Pseudobacteroides sp.: one gene and its partner. The protein of the gene in region 1 binds, or shares a complex with, the protein of each later gene. Links are inferred from orthologs where the notes say so. Each region holds a gene or a part of one and is shown on either strand. Other genes may lie near its edges. The genes, in order: nusB and rpsJ.

What was found.
Region 2: the proteins of nusB (region 1) and rpsJ are in contact, whole or in part, in a solved structure (PDB 3D3B), measured with the Escherichia coli proteins. The link is inferred for Pseudobacteroides sp. from one-to-one orthologs.

Annotation. Positions count from the first base shown.
Region 1 is NZ_DATCTU010000081.1:188,735-198,268, reverse strand. Bases 3,187-5,933 are described here. They hold nusB (transcription antitermination factor NusB), read left to right. Parts: upstream 3,187-4,220; coding sequence 4,221-4,646; downstream 4,647-5,933. Other genes in these bases: xseA (exodeoxyribonuclease VII large subunit), read left to right, coding at 4,718-5,908; VIO64_RS12520 (DUF2273 domain-containing protein), read left to right, coding at 3,893-4,123; amaP (alkaline shock response membrane anchor protein AmaP), read left to right, coding at 3,321-3,875; VIO64_RS12530 (Asp23/Gls24 family envelope stress response protein), read left to right, coding at 3,187-3,203. In the rest of the region: spoIIIAE (stage III sporulation protein AE), read left to right, coding at 1-508; spoIIIAF (stage III sporulation protein AF), read left to right, coding at 524-1,252; VIO64_RS12540 (stage III sporulation protein AG), read left to right, coding at 1,281-1,895; VIO64_RS12535 (SpoIIIAH-like family protein), read left to right, coding at 2,024-2,704; more of VIO64_RS12530, read left to right, coding at 2,808-3,186; xseB (exodeoxyribonuclease VII small subunit), read left to right, coding at 5,974-6,198; VIO64_RS12500 (farnesyl diphosphate synthase), read left to right, coding at 6,218-7,108; dxs (1-deoxy-D-xylulose-5-phosphate synthase), read left to right, coding at 7,241-9,109; VIO64_RS12490 (PilZ domain-containing protein), read left to right, coding at 9,155-9,534. UniProt on the Escherichia coli protein: Part of the processive rRNA transcription and antitermination complex (rrnTAC). The complex forms an RNA-chaperone ring around the RNA exit tunnel of RNA polymerase (RNAP).
Region 2 is NZ_DATCTU010000041.1:31,462-38,544, reverse strand. Bases 816-3,735 are described here. They hold rpsJ (30S ribosomal protein S10), read left to right. Parts: upstream 816-2,079; coding sequence 2,080-2,391; downstream 2,392-3,735. Other genes in these bases: rplD (50S ribosomal protein L4), read left to right, coding at 3,126-3,735; rplC (50S ribosomal protein L3), read left to right, coding at 2,464-3,096; VIO64_RS07395 (glycosyltransferase family 39 protein), read left to right, coding at 816-1,758. In the rest of the region: more of VIO64_RS07395, read left to right, coding at 793-815; more of rplD, read left to right, coding at 3,736-3,749; rplB (50S ribosomal protein L2), read left to right, coding at 4,307-5,140; rpsS (30S ribosomal protein S19), read left to right, coding at 5,205-5,489; rplV (50S ribosomal protein L22), read left to right, coding at 5,634-6,011; rpsC (30S ribosomal protein S3), read left to right, coding at 6,031-6,693; rplP (50S ribosomal protein L16), read left to right, coding at 6,693-7,083. UniProt on the Escherichia coli protein: Involved in the binding of tRNA to the ribosomes. Part of the processive rRNA transcription and antitermination complex (rrnTAC). The complex forms an RNA-chaperone ring around the RNA exit tunnel of RNA polymerase (RNAP).

The DNA of each region.
Region 1 (9,534 bases):
TGTTTCAGATAAGGTTCAGATTTCAAAGCTGGCCGCATTTTTAAAGCAAACAGGGACTGTTATTTTAGGGTTAATACTCACTGTTTTTATAGCAATTATCAGCATACAGGGATCCGTTGGTGCTGTGGTAGATGGTGTCTCAAGCAAAACGGCCAAGTTTGCAATTGGTGCATTTATACCAGTCGCCGGAAAATACCTTGCAGATGCTGCGGATACTGTCTTAGGCTGTACCCTGCTTATAAAAAACGCTTCAGGTATAGCTGTAATGATAGGAATAATAGCGATATGCCTTGTGCCATTGATAAAAATCTTTGCTTTAATTTCATTATATAAAATAACTGCTGTTTTGGTTGAACCTATAGCAGAGAAAAGAATTGTCAAATGTATCAATGATATTGCAGGATCTCTTACTTTTGTTTTGGGTGTTGTAGCTTGTGTGGCATTTATGTTTTTGATAGCAGTGACTGCAATAATTGCATCGAGCAGTATTTCAACAGCAATAAGATGAGTTTTGGAGGAGTATATGATTGAATTTTTAAGAGGATGGACTATTAATATAGTAACTTTGGTTATATTTATTGTTCTATTGGAGATACTCGTTCCTTCAGGCAAAATGAAGAAGTACATAAATCTCATTTCGGGTTTTCTTATCATGATCACCCTTATAACTCCTTTTTTGAAGTTTATCCAAAAGGAACAAGACTTAAAAGGTCTGGAGTTTTCGGAGACTGTAAACATTAACAAGATAGATATTGATCAAAAGAGTAAATTACTTAGTAAAAATCAATCAAAGCAAATAATTGAGGTGTATAGACAAAAAATTATAACCCAGTTGGAGAGTTATATAAAACAAAATGAAGAGATAGAATCTGTCAAGGCAGATGTGACAGTTGATGAAGACTCGAGCTCGGAAAAATATGGAGAGATTAAAAGAGTATACATGAGTCTCAATTTAAAAAAAAGCCGAGAGGAAAGCAATACTGAAATAAAGATGATACCAAAGGTAGAAAAAATCCAAGTTGGCCCTGGAAGTGGGATTTGGATAAGCAATGCCCATCAGATTAGCAAGAGCAAAACAGAATATGAAAACAATGTGGAAAGCCAGAGTGTAGACAGCAAGAATATTGAAGGCAGTAAAATAGACAATAGGCTTAATGCCCAATTGAAAAAGAAAATAAATGAGCTTTTGGGGGTGGAAGAAGAAAACATTATAATAACATGTGGCAGCGAAGGAACAAAAGCCCAAAGATAATTTACAAAAGGATGAATGGGAGAAGAGTATGATAGGGATTAAAGAATTATTGGAAAAGCTGTTTCAAAATAAAAACAAAAAGAAAATAATAGAAAACTCAGTAATAGTTATTATAATAGGAATAATTGCCATAGTGGCAGGAGGATCACTGTTCAAAAAGAGTGAAACTAAAAAAGAATCGCTAAATGAGACCACTATTAAAACCCAGGCGGCATCTGCAAAGGTAGAGCCATCAGAAAATGACTTTAATGAAAAGAAGCTTGAAGAGCTGCTAATGAAGGTAAAGGGAGCAGGAAAGGTGCATGTGATGGTGACATATGTATCAGGAAAAGAGATCGTACCAGCATATGACAAAAAGAGGAATGAAAGTGACACCCAGGAAAAAGATTCAGGTGGAGGGGTAAGAAGCATAAAGCAAAACGACAATGAAGACAAATTGGCTTATGAAGAAAGCCAGGGTAACAGTAAAAAACCTATAGTTTTAAAGGAATTGCTTCCTGAAGTCAAAGGTGTAGTGGTGATTGCAGATGGTGCCTCAGACCCGGAGGTTAAGGAAAGACTTGTAAGAGCAGTACAGGTTCTTTTGGATGTTCCTGTTCACAGGGTTGAGGTGCTAGAAAGCGGAGCTGGTTATGCTAAGTAATGATTGAAAAAAATAATGATTAAATAATTTTTTATTATAAATTTGTTCGTATATGAATATAAATTAGATGACAAGTATAAATGAGACATGAATATGTTAATTAAAAATATTTAAAAGGGGGATTTAGTATGATGGTATTTAAAAGAAAACAAATTGTTGTACTATCTTTAGTTTTAATGTTGGTGGTTGCAGGATATCTTCAGTACAGTTATAAAAAAGGCAGTACCTCGGTAAATAACGATAATTCAAGACTTGGCGAAGCTGTTTACGTCGATAGCGATTATACTGTTTCAGCTGATGATAAAGAAGCAGATAACAATAAGGATAAAAAAGAAGACAGCAAGGATGTAAAAAACAAAGATGAGAGCAAAGATAAATTAAACGATAAGGATAAAACAAAAGGTAGTGATACATCTGACAGAAAGACAAGTGAAAATTTGGATGCTTCAAAAGAGGCAAATGACTTTTTTGCACAGGCAAAGCTTGATAAGGAAGTGAGCAGGGGCAAAAGTGATGAAACATTAAAAGCTATAGCGCAAGATCCTGCATCATCAAAAGATGTTAGAAATAAAGCTTTAGAGAAAGCAACCAGGATGGCGGAAAATTCCGATAGAGAAATGAGAATTGAAAATCTGATAAAGAAAAATGGAATTAGTGATGCAATAGCTTTCTTTGCAGATGACGGCAGTGTAGACATTGTGGTCAAAGCACCAAACCTTTCATCAGCTCAGACAGCACAGATATATGATGTTGTGTCAAGACAAGCAAACTTGGAAATAGATAAAATAAGAATAAAAAATATATTTTAGGCATTGATCCTCCTAATATTGCTAATACTTATATATAATGATATAATTAACTCCTGACAAAGAGTGTTTAAGTGTTACATTCTCCGGACGGGGAGGGTTTTTAATGGAGGAAATCAATCATGAGCTTTTAAGTGATCTAGGTACAGTCAAGGTCACTGATGAGGTTGTTGCCATAATTGCAGGGATTGCAGCTATGGAAGTACCGGGTGTTGCGGGGATGAGCGGCGGCATTGCGGGAGAAATTGTTGAAATGTTAGGAAGAAAGAGCCTCTCGAAGGGTGTCAAGGTTGAAGTTGGAGAAAAACAGGCAGCAATAGATCTATATATAATTATTGACTACGGCTGCAGGATACCTGATGTGTCATGGGATATACAAGAAAGAGTAAAGAAAACAGTAGAGACAATGACAGGGTTAAATGTAGTTGAAGTTAATATTCATATACAGGGTGTCAATTTTGATACCGAAAATAAAAATGGCACCATAAATGAAACAAAATAACTCAGATGTAATAATAACCCCATTTAGGGTTTATTTTTTTAAAGATTTAAACTATAATGAAATATATATAAAAACTACCATTGTCATAATACCCATAACAAAAGAGGAGGCAAAAGTATGAACAGTACATTAAAACGGGCTATATTAGGTGTGTATTTTGTATTTATTATTATTTTTACAATGGCAATTATGCTATTAATAGTTATGCCTGACTCCTTTGAAAGCATTTCAACATATATATCCTCCAACCTTCTTGGTAATAATATATTCCAGTTTGTTGTGTTTTTCGGAGGGTTGGCCATCCTTGCAATAACCGTTATACTGTTGTTATCAGGCACAAGCGATGATACAGATAAAAGAACTGTTAGCAAGAAAACCGAAATAGGGGAGATTAAGGTTTCATTAAATTCTATCGAAAGTATTGCACTTGCTGCCACAAAAAGGCTTTCCGGTATCAAGGAAGCTAAGGCTCATGTATATAAAGGCGTGGAAGGTGTTACTGTCATAATAAAAGCTATTGTATTGGCTGATGTTAACATACCCATCCTCTCTGAGGATATACAGGTCAAGGTTAAAAAAACCATAGAAGACACATCCGGCATAAGGGTACTTGAGGTAAAGGTGGTAGTTGACAATATATTTGTTGGATATAATAAAAATAGGGTGGAATAACCTTGGAGGCTGACTATATGAATAAGGACACAATATACAGTTTTTATAAATCTCACAAAGGTGAAGTAAATGGGGCAATAATAGGGCTTTTAATTGCAATTTCTGTTCTTATGATTGGGTTGTTAAAGTTTATTTTTATTGTAATTTGTATGGCAGTGGGGTATTATATTGGTAAGGTTATTAGTGTTGACAAAGATTATTTGAGAAAGCTCCTGGACAAGATTTTTCCACCAGGGACTATAAGATGATGATTTGGCTAAACTATTTAACGAATTTAAATAAAAAGCTTATCTACTTAAGGTTAATAATTTGGCATACGTAAAGCTTGTTTGGAGGTAATATTTAATGGGACGTAGAGCAGCCCGCGAAACTGCAATGAAGCTCTTATACCAGTTGGAAATACAGAGGGATGATAAAGAGCAGCAGATACAGTACGTTTTGGAAGAAGAGAAATTAACTGATAATGACAAGGTATATGTTAACCAAGTCCTAGATGGTGTCCATAGTAAGATTCAGGAGATTGACGAGCTTATAGAAAAGCATGCTAAGGGCTGGAAAATTAATAGAATTTCAAAGGTTGACTTATCAATATTAAGGCTAAGTATTTACGAAGTATGCTTTAGGGAAGATATACCCTTTAATGTTTCCATAAATGAAGCTGTAGAATTGGCAAAGAAATACAGCACAGAGGATGCAGGCTCATTTGTTAACGGTATCCTAGGCAAAGTATCCAAGACATTTCCTGTACCCGTAGATGGATCTAATGAATAGTATATTTTAAAGTATATTAACACACATACCATATTCTTAGGTAGTGTGTTAATTTGCAGTATGGAGGTTTTATGCGTCAGATTCTCACGGTTTCTGAGATTAATAGGTATTTAAAAAATATAATAACTAAAGACATATTACTCTCCGGATTTTTGGTCAGGGGGGAGATTTCCAACTATAAGAACCACTATTCAGGGCATATGTATTTCACATTAAAGGATGAAACCAGCCTTATAAAGTGTGTTATGTTCAGAACCTACAACAGTGAATTGAAATTTAATCCCGAAAATGGTATGAGGGTAATCATAGGAGGCTATATTTCGGTTTTTGAAAGAGATGGGCAGTACCAGCTCTATGTTGAGTCCATGCAGCCTGATGGAATCGGAGCCCTTCATCTTGCCTTTGAACAGCTAAAGCAAAAGCTTGAGAGGGAAGGCCTTTTTGATCACATATATAAAAAGCCGCTGCCGCTTTTGCCGAGGGCTGTTGGGGTTGTTACATCATCAACAGGTGCAGTGCTGCGGGATATAATAAACATAATAGGCAGAAGATACCCGAATATTAATATAAAGGTATGCCCTGTTGCGGTCCAGGGGGAAGGTGCGGCAAAACAAATTTCCAGGGCAATTGACAGGTTTAATAAGCTTTGCTGTGTGGATGTTTTAATATTGGCCCGCGGCGGCGGATCTCTAGAGGAATTATGGGCATTTAACGAGGAAATTGTTGCAAGAAGCATATTCAAATCTGAAATACCTGTTGTTTCCGCTATTGGGCACGAAACAGATTATACCATATCGGACTTTGTTGCAGATTTGAGGGCCCCTACACCTTCAGCTGCTGCAGAAATAGTAGTTCCTGAAAAGGTTGCACTGAAAAACGGTTTGAATAATCTGATATACAGGTTGGCAAGCTCATTAAACAAGAATCTTGTTGTTCAAAAAAGCAGGCTTCTGCGTCTTACTGAAAGTGCTGCATTTAAGCAGCCATTTGACAGGGTATATCAGGAAAGAATGAGATTGGATATTCTTCAAAAGAGTCTTATAAGAGCCTTACAAATGAACTTCTCAACATATAAAACCAGATTTGCGGTATTAGCTGGAAAGCTTGATGCATTAAGTCCACTTACAATTATGGCAAGAGGCTACAGCATTGTTAAGGACAAAGAAAGTGGAAAAGTAATACAGTCGGTAAATGATGTTTACAATGGGACAGAATTGGAAATAAACTTAAGAGATGGTACAGTGGGTTGTATTGTAAAATAAGGGATTGATCAAGATTATAGGAAGTTATTTTCTAGTCATTATTGAGGAAGGGGATTAATCGGAGTATGGAAGGTAAGAGCTATGAAGAAGCCATATTAGAGCTGGAGGCAATAGTAAGAATGCTTGAAAGGGGAGAGCTTTCTCTTGAAGAATCCCTTGAAGCTTTTCAGAATGGTATAGAGTTAACCAAACATTGTAATAAAAAGCTGGATGAGATGGAAAAGAAGATAACTATTCTTTTGGAGAATGAAAAGGGCGAAATAACAGAAAAAGACTTTTTGGTTGAATAAATTTTGGAGGAGCAGGACAATGGAGTTTAATAAAAGGTATGAGCTTTATCTTGATTATATAAATGAAGCACTAGAGAAGGTTTTAGTAGTAATGAATACACCGGAAAAAACGTGTTATGAAGCTATGAGGTACAGCTTAATGGCTGGGGGAAAAAGAATTAGGCCAGTACTGTCATTAGCAGTGTGCGATCTCTTCAAAAAAGACTTCAGTGAAGTAATTTCATTTGCCTGTGCCATTGAAATGATTCATACATACTCACTTATTCATGATGATCTTCCTTCCATGGATAACGACGATTACAGAAGGGGAATGCTTACAAACCATAAGGTATATGGCGAAGGTTTGGCAATTCTTGCAGGAGATGCCCTTCTTAATTATGCCTTTGAGGTGATGATAGAAGATATCTTAAAAAGTACTCATAACATGCTTATGAGGGTAAAGGCCATGGGGTTTATTGCAAAATCATCAGGTGTTAAAGGAATGATCGGTGGACAGGTAGTGGATCTCCAGTCTGAAGGTAAAAAGGTTCCGCTGGAAACCCTTTCTTATATGCATAAATGCAAGACCGGTGCCATGATAAAGGCTCCTGTTGTTTCATCTGCAATTATTTGCGGAGCTGACGATTCTCAAATATCAAGCCTTTCAACCTTTGCAGAAAAAATTGGTATGGCTTTCCAGATCAAGGATGATATCCTTGATGTTGAAGGTGATCTGTCTACTTTAGGTAAAAACAGCGGTAGTGATGTTTCCAATGACAAAACTACCTATACTACTGCATATGGTTTGGACGGTGCAAAGAAAATTCTGGAAGATGTAACAAATGAAGCTGTAGGTGCGATTGATTGTTTCGGTACAGAGGCTGAATTCCTCAAGGACATTGCTCTTTACATTGCAAAAAGGATTAATTAAACCTAATAGTTTTCTTAATCATTAATGAGCATAATGCCGATAATTTATTGAGCGATGAATACTTTTGTGCTATAATTTTTACTTAATGGTAATTTATATAGAAAAGATAAACCGAAAGAGAGATGAAGGTTTTTGGGTGGTATTTTAAATGATATATGCTCACCGGATGACATAAAGAAGCTTTCAATAAATGAGCTTGAAGAACTTGCCGCAGAAATCAGGGCGTTTCTAATAGATAATGTGTCAAAAACAGGAGGACATCTGGCTTCAAACCTTGGGGTTGTAGAGTTGACACTAGCTCTCCACAGTGTGTTTAACACTCCTGATGACAAAATAATATGGGACGTAGGTCACCAATCATACGTACATAAGATTATTACGGGCAGAAAGGACAAGTTTGGCACATTAAGACAGTTGGACGGCATATCGGGCTTTCCTAAAGTCGATGAATCCGAACATGACAGCTTTAATACAGGACACAGCAGTACCTCTATTTCAGCAGCTTTAGGCATAGCAAAGGCCAGGGACATCAAGAAGGAGAAGTATTCGGTTATAGCAGTTATCGGTGATGGTGCATTGACCGGAGGGATGGCATTTGAAGCATTAAATGATGCCGGAAGGTCTCCCAATAATCTTATTGTTATACTCAATGACAATGAGATGTCCATATCAAAGAATGTAGGAGGACTTTCAAAGTATTTAAGTAAAATTAGAACAGAACCCTTTTATTTTAAGGTAAAAGAGGATTTGGATATCATATTAAGCAAAATCCCTGCTATAGGCAAAAGTGCTGCCAAGGCTTTAGGCCGGGTTAAGGGATCTGTAAAATACATGATTATGCCGGGCATATTCTTTGAGGAGCTAGGCTTTAAGTATTTTGGCCCTATAGATGGCCATGACCTTGCGGAGCTTAATAAGGTACTGTCACGGGCTAAAACTATGAAAGGTCCTATTTTGCTCCATGTGTGCACCCAGAAAGGAAAGGGTTATACCTTTGCAGAAGAAAGTCCGCATCTTTATCATGGAATATCACCATTTGAAATTGAAACAGGAGAAGTGCTTTCAACCGGAGGTCCTTCATATTCTAATATATTCGGAAATGAGCTTATAAACCTTGCTCAAAATGATGAGAAGATTGTCGCCATAACTGCAGCCATGCCTAACGGTACCGGACTTGAACAGTTCTCTAAGAAATTCAATGACAGGTTCTTTGATGTGGGAATAGCTGAGCAGCATGCGGTTACTTTTGCAGCAGGTCTGGCAAGGAACGGCCTCAAACCTGTTTTTGCGGTGTATTCTTCTTTTTTACAGCGTTCATATGATCAGTTGCTTCATGATGTTGCCCTGCAGAATCTTCATGTTGTTTTTGGAGTAGACAGGGCAGGAATTGTAGGCGACGACGGAGAAACTCACCAGGGATTGTATGATCTGTCATTTTTAAGCCATATCCCCAATTTTACGGTGATGGCACCATGTGATTATGAAGAAATGAGAAAAATGCTTAAGTTTGCATTTTGTGAGCATAATGGCCCTGTTGCCATAAGGTATCCAAGGGGTAAAGGACAGGAGTGTCTCTTGGAGGGTGATGAAGTCAAGCTAGGCCAAGGCCTTCTCTGTAAGGAAGGAAATGATCTGACCTTCCTATCCATAGGGACAATGTTTGAAACAGCACTAAAAGTTACAGAGGAGCTTACAAAGCTTGGAGTTTCTGTTGAGCTTATTAATGCCAGGTTTGTGAAGCCTTTGGATGTTAAGCTTATTGTCAATTCAGTCATGAAAACAAAAAGAATGATTACATTAGAAGACAACACAATAACCGGAGGGTTTGGCAGCAGCGTCCTGGAGATGATAAATCAAAGAGGAATCAATGTCAAATCAAGGCTCTTTGGTTTTCCGGATCAACCTATCATCCATGGCTCTAAAAACGAGCTTTTTAAAAAATACAAACTTGATGCAGACTCCTTGGTTGGAGAAGTTCTTAAAATGTTTAAAAAGAAGTAAATTCACCACAATATAAGGATAACAGTATAAAAAGGAGGAGCTATCTTGGATGTATCACAGGTAATGGCTTTATTACGACCAGGACTTTTTGTAAGGGTGCAGACAAGCCAGAACAATTCCTGGTCTATGAATACATTTTTAAGAGTGAATAGGGATTCTCTTATCATGCCCGTTACTCAAGATTTGCTGGCTTCCTCGGTTTTGATAAATGATTTTGTAAAATGCAAATTTAATATGGGTAAGAGTATAATAACCCTGACTTGCATGGTGGAAGATATATCCTTAGCTCTTCCTCAAACAATAAAATTAAAGGCAATAAAGATAGATGTGTTTCAGGATATGAGAGAATCGGCCAGATACGATGCAAGTTATTTTTGCAAGATTATAGGAATTGATGAGAATTTTGAATATATCGGAATAATAAA
Region 2 (7,083 bases), on another replicon or contig:
CATAAGGCTCTGAATTTTTGTTGGCGTAATATATTGTATACAAATTAATCCTGATTTACATTTGGTCTTATAATAAAATATACCGTGATAACCTATAGCTATGCATTGAAAATTAAGCAAAAAGGTATTGACACAGGTATTTTAATGATGTATTATTAATCTTCAAGATGTAATGCATGTATAACAAAAGACAGTTTATAAGATTATTTATATATCGGGAGTTCAAAATGTTAAAACTAAAAAAATATATTTATTTAATTTATGCTTTTTTCCTAATATTATTTACAATAGGCTCATTATTTATGTATTCCACTTTCTGTATGGCCCAATATGGTGACAAATCGGTATTTATTCCACAGAAAACATTTGTATTAGTAATTTTGGCGATGGTGTTGTTTATTGTATTTAAATATGCCTTTAAGCTTTTTGATAAAATAGAATGGTTAAGCCCACGGAGGCTTATACCAATTATTTTTTAAGTTCTCTAATTGCATAACTTATGTTTATATATTTTTTTCAAATTAATCTTATAGCAGATATGGCAGAAACCGATCGTATAGCTAAGGAATTCTTAAATGGCAATTTTTCTGCACTACAGCCTGGTGCATACTTGCATTCATATCCCCATAACATAGGGATAACTCTGTATCTTTCAGTGGTATATTCAATTTTTTCAAGTAATTTGTTTGTGCCTAGAATAATGAATATATTATTTACAACACTTATTTCCTTGCTTATTTACTTAATATACCATGAGTTGAAAAGTAAAAAAAATAAAAAAAGCATTATGGAATTCTAATTATTGCAAGCTTCTTTCCACCTGCTATATGTATGAATAATTTAGTTTACAATGATATAGTTTCATGTTTTTTCTTTCTAGTTAGTGTTTATTTTGCAATTAAATATGTAAAAAAACATACTATAAAATATGCATTGTTATCCTCTATATGCCTTAGTATAGGGAACTTTTTAAGATCAGTTGGAATTATATTTCTTTTGGCAATTATAATATATATAATTATAAGCCGGTTGAACTTAAGAAAAATAATTCATTTTATATTGCTTGCTGTTGTAATAATTAATATACCATTTAATGCAACCAGCTTTATTCTGCAAAAAAAGGGGGTAATCAAGGAACCTCTTGGAATCAGCTCTGCACCAGCATTAATGTGGGTCAATATGAGTATAGGGAAAGACACATTTGGATACTGGGACGGTGGCGAAAGCTACAAAATCTACTTGAGTGATTGTAAGGGCAACAAGGAAGCCAGTGAAAAGGTATTTAAGGAAAAAATAAAACAAAAAGTAAAGGAAATGGGCATATTAGGCTTTACTGAAATGTATTTTAAGAAATCCTTGTGGTTATGGACTGAGGGAACATATCAATGTTTGTATTACGGTATGAGCCACACACAGCCAGGTGGATATTCCTATGAAATACCTGTATCAAAATTCTTTGTAGAAAATCTAAAAAGGCGTGAATATATAAATTGGATACTATATGCAACTAACTACTTAATTAATATAGTTATTCTTATTGCTTTAATAATGTCAATAAGAAAGAACAAGTATAAGTTTTCATTATTTGTAATTATTATTCTCGGATTTATAGGATTTTATCTTTTATGGGAAACCAAACCCAGATATATATATTTATGCTACCCGTATTTAATCCTTTTATCGTATGCAAGTCTACGAAAAGTATTTTCTTGTTTTGAAAGTATTGTAAAGAATAAATTTAGTGAAAAATTTAATTAAAAAAGCCTTGCATAATGAGCAATATTATAGTAAAATATTAAACGTTGTGACATGACATACGATGAAACTGGAGATTGCTGCTCATGAAGCAGGTAACTTCAGCGGAGAATGTCCGATTCATGAAACCGGGCGACAAGTCACTGTACATTTTGCAAATAGCAGTTTTGTGTTTGTGTATTGGAGTACAGCCCAGGTTATATTGCCTAATAGGCCTTATAATTTCTGGGTTTTTATATGTAAAGGTATGAAACACCCGGCATAGTGTACAGATTAATGCTTGTTGTAAGTAACAAATTGAGTATTTAAAAGGAGGCTTTTGTAATGGCAAACAAGCAAAAAATAAGAATTCGTCTAAAAGCATTCGACTATCAGGTTCTTGATCAATCAGCTGAAAAAATAGTTGATACTGCTAAAAGAACTGGAGCGAAAGTATCTGGACCGGTGCCACTACCGACAGAAAAAGAAATAATTACTATATTGAGGGCTCCACATAAGTATAAGGATTCCCGTGAGCAGTTCGAAATGAGAACTCATAAAAGATTGATTGACATATTACTGCCAACTCCAAAAACAGTAGATGCACTTATGAGATTGGACTTACCGGCAGGAGTTGATATAGAAATAAAGCTGTAATAATAGCTTTTAGTCAATAAGGTCAAGTTCGTACATGATAAGTATGAACCAATAACCACAGGAGGGAAGAAAATGAAAAAGGCAATACTAGGTATTAAATTAGGTATGACACAGATCTTTAATGAAGAAGGATTGCTTATCCCGGTAACAGTTATTCAAGCTGGACCATGTGCTGTTGTTCAAAAGAAGACAGTAGACAATGATGGATATGATGCTTTAAAAATAGGATTTGTTGATGTCAGCGAAAAGAAATTGAACAAACCTGAAAAAGGTCAGTTCAGCAAAGTAAAAGTAGCTACTAAAAAATATCTTAGGGAAATAAAAGTACCTGATATGCAAAATTACGAAATCGGTCAGGAAATAAAAGTGAGCGATATGTTCGAAAATGGAGTTCGTGTTGATATATCCGGTATATCAAAGGGTAAAGGCTTCCAAGGAACAATTAAAAGATATGGACAAAAGGGTGGTAAAGAAACACACGGTTCCATGTACCACAGAAGAGTTGGTTCTATGAGTGCCAACACCAATCCGGCACGTGTTTTCAAAGGTAAAAAGCTGCCAGGTCACATGGGTGTAGATAAGGTTACTGTTCAGAACCTTGATGTGGTAAGAGTGGATAGTGAAAAGAACCTCCTTCTTGTTAAAGGAGCTGTTCCGGGGCCAAAAGGCGGATTACTCTACATTAAGGAAACTGTTAAGGCTTGATAAAATGAACTAGGAAGGGAGGAAATGAAATGCCTAAGGTTGATTTATATAATATGAGTGGTGAAGTTGTAGGAAATATAGAATTGCAGGATTCTGTATTCGGAATTGACCCAAATGTTCAGGTTATGCATATTGCGGTATTAAACCAATTAGCTAACAGGAGACAAGGGACTCAATCTACAAAGACAAAAAGTGAAGTTCGTGGCGGTGGCAAGAAGCCATGGAGACAAAAAGGAACTGGTAGAGCAAGACAGGGAAGTATCCGTTCAGCTCAATGGATAAAGGGTGGTATCGTTCTCGGACCAAAACCCAGAAGCTATAGTTACACAATACCTAAGAAGGTTAAGAGACTCGCATTAAAGTCAGCATTATCTTCAAAGGTTGTTGATAATGATATATTAGTACTTGAAAATCTTGCTGTAGAAGATGGTAAAACAAAGAAAATGGCTTCAATTTTAGATAGCCTCAAGATTGACAAAAGTGCACTTATAGTTTTATCAGATGACAGTGATTTAGTAGCAAGAGCTGCTAGAAACATTCCAGGCGTTAAAACAGCATATGTAAATACAATTAATGTATTTGATCTTTTAAAGTATGAAAAGTGCATAATTACTAAGGAAGCAGTAGCTAAAGTAGAGGAGGTGTACGCATAATGAGAAGTGCTGAGGATATTATTTTAAGACCATATATCACAGAAAAATCCAATGATGGATTGAATGAAGGAAAGTACACCTTTATAGTAGCTCCGGATGCAACAAAGACTGAAGTTAAATACGCTGTAGAAAAGTTGTTCCAGGTTAAGGTTCTCAAGGTTAACACTGCAAACTTTGAAGGAAAAGTTAAGAGAATGGGTGTGCACCAGGGCCCAAGACCTGATTGGAAAAAAGCTGTGGTTAAAATTGACTTAGAGCCTGCAGGACCAAAGGAAAAGTATGTAAGGGTTCCTGAGAAGGTTCAGAAGCTCGATAAAGAAGGAAAACCTGTAGTTGATAAAAAAGGCCAGCCAGTTATGGTTATCAAGAAGGTAAATGGTAAGGTTAAGTACAAGGTTGACGAAAAGGGTAGAGTCATTAGGGAAAAGAAGACATATACACCTGGTTCATACCTTGAAAAGGGCGGCGTAATGAAGACTTCAGGCAAAAAGTATAAAACAAGTATTGAAGAGTTTGGTGTAGGTCAATAACTAATGTTTGATAAGGAGTGAGAAGAGATGGCAGTTAAAAAGTTTAGTCCTACTACTCCGGCAAGAAGGTTCATGACTGTTTCAGCTTTTGATGAAATAACAAAGACAGAACCTGAAAAATCATTGCTAGCTCCATTGCAGAAAAGGGGCGGAAGAAATGCATATGGTAGGATAACAGTTCGTCACATAGGTGGCGGTGCAAAACAAAAGTACAGAATCATTGATTTTAAAAGAGATAAAGATGGTATAAAGGCAAAAGTTGCAGGAATAGAGTATGATCCAAACAGAACAGCAAATATAGCACTTCTTCACTATGTAGATGGTGAAAAGAGATATATTATAGCACCTGTTGGATTAAAAGAAGGAGATACTGTTGAGTCAGGTGAAAACGCAGATATCAAGCCAGGTAATGCACTTAAGCTTGTTAACATGCCGGTTGGTACTTTGATTCACAATATCGAATTAAAGCCTGGTAAAGGCGGACAGCTTGTAAGGGCTGCAGGAAATGTAGCTCAGCTTATGGCTAAAGAAGGGGATTATGCACAAGTAAGACTTCCTTCAGGCGAAGTAAGAATGATAAGAATGAATTGTAAAGCAACTATCGGCCAGGTAAGCAATATCGAGCATGAAAACATATCCATCGGTAAAGCGGGAAGAAAGAGATGGATGGGTGTTAGACCTACAGTACGCGGTGTTGTTATGAACCCTGTTGATCACCCTCACGGTGGTGGAGAAGGTAAATCTCCGATAGGTAGACCAAGTCCGGTAACTCCTTGGGGTAAACCAACTCTCGGTCTTAAAACAAGAAAGAAGAAAAACAAGAGCGATAAGTTCATAGTTAAGAGAAGAAATCAGAAGTAATTGTTTTATAGGTCATTAGGCATAAGTAATTAACAGTTTACTTATGAAGGGAGGATTATAATAAATGAGCAGATCTTTGAAAAAGGGACCATACGTTGATGCCAAGCTTCTTAAAAGAATCGAAGAGATGAATGAAAAGAACGAAAAGAAGGTACTCAAGTCATGGTCAAGAGCTTCAACTATATTTCCACAGATGGTTGGTCATACAATTGCTGTTCATGATGGGAAAAAACACGTTCCAGTGTTTGTATCGGAGGACATGGTTGGTCACAAATTAGGTGAATTTGCTCCAACTAGAACATATAAGGGACATGCAGGAAAAAATGAGAAATCCAGCGGTGGAAGATAAGAGTGCTGTATATATGCAAGATAGCTTTGAAAGGAGGAATTCCGGTTGGAAAGACAGATAAGATCAAAAGATGAACTTCTTAAGGATAAAGAACAACTTCTTGAAACTTACAGTTCTGTTCATAGAAGAAGTAAAAAGCCTGTAATCTTGTCAAAGAGAGAAAGAAAGGCTTTAGGAATTGGAAAAGATGAGGGTAGGGCAGTACTCAAATACGCTCGTATATCATCAAGAAAAGTAAAGATTGTTATTGATTTGATAAAGAATAAGAATCTTGAAGAGGCATACGGTATATTGAGATTTACACCAAAAGCTGCTTCCGGTATATTGATGAAACTTATAAAGTCAGCTGAAGCAAACGCAGTAACAAACAACGGACTTGATAAGGAAGAATTATATGTAGCTGAAGCATATGCAACTCAAGGACCTACTTTGAAAAGAATTATGCCAAGAGCTCAGGGAAGAGCTAACAGAATCAATAAAAGAACAAGTCATATAACTGTAGTGTTAAAGGAAAAAGAATAAGTGAAAAGGAGGTTGAAGAATGGGCCAGAAAGTTAATCCACACGGTTTAAGAATCGGAATAATTAAAGATTGGGATACCAAATGGTATGCAAGTGATAAGGATTTCAGCGATCTTTTAGTAGAAGACGTTAAAATCAGAAAATTCATAAAAGCTAAATTGTACACTTCAGGTGTATCAAGAATAGAAATCGAAAGAGCTGCGAATAAAGTAAAGATAAACGTTAATACTGCTAAGCCAGGTCTCGTAATTGGTAAAGGCGGTACAGGTATTGAGGAACTTAGAAAAGAAGTAGAAAAAATGACCGGAAAAAGTGTTTTAATAAACATCACTGAAATTAAAACACCTGATATGGATGCCCAGTTAGTAGCTGAAAATATTGCTACACAGCTTGAAAAGAGAATCTCATTCAGAAGAGCGATGAAGCAGGCGATGTCAAGAACAATGAAGCTTGGTGCAAAAGGAATAAAAACTTCTGTAGCAGGTCGCTTGGGCGGTGCTGAAATTGCAAGAACTGAACATTATCATGAAGGAACTATTCCACTCCAGACATTGAGAGCAGATATAGACTATGGTTTTGCAGAAGCAAATACAACATATGGAAAAATTGGAGTTAAGGTCTGGATATATAAAGGTGAAGTTCTTCCTGCTGTTAAGAAGAAAGCGGAAGGAGGAGATCGTTAATGTTAATGCCAAAAAGGGTTAAACGTAGAAGAGTTCATAGAGGCAGAATGACTGGTGTAGCAACTAGAGGAATAAAGGTTTCAAATGGTGAGTTTGGTTTACAGGCTCTTGAAGCGGCTTGGATAACAAGCAATCAGATAGAAGCAGCCAGAATAGCTATGACAAGGTATATAAAAAGAGGTGGGCAGGTTTGGATTAAAATATTCCCTGATAAACCTGTAACCAAAAAACCGGCAGAAACACGTATGGGTAGTGGTAAAGGTTCACCGGAATATTGGGTAGCAGTAGTTAAACCTGGAAGAATATTATTCGAAATCGCAGGTGTATCGGAAGAAACAGCAAGAGAAGCGTTAAGACTTGCAATGCATAAGCTTCCGATTAAGTGTAAAT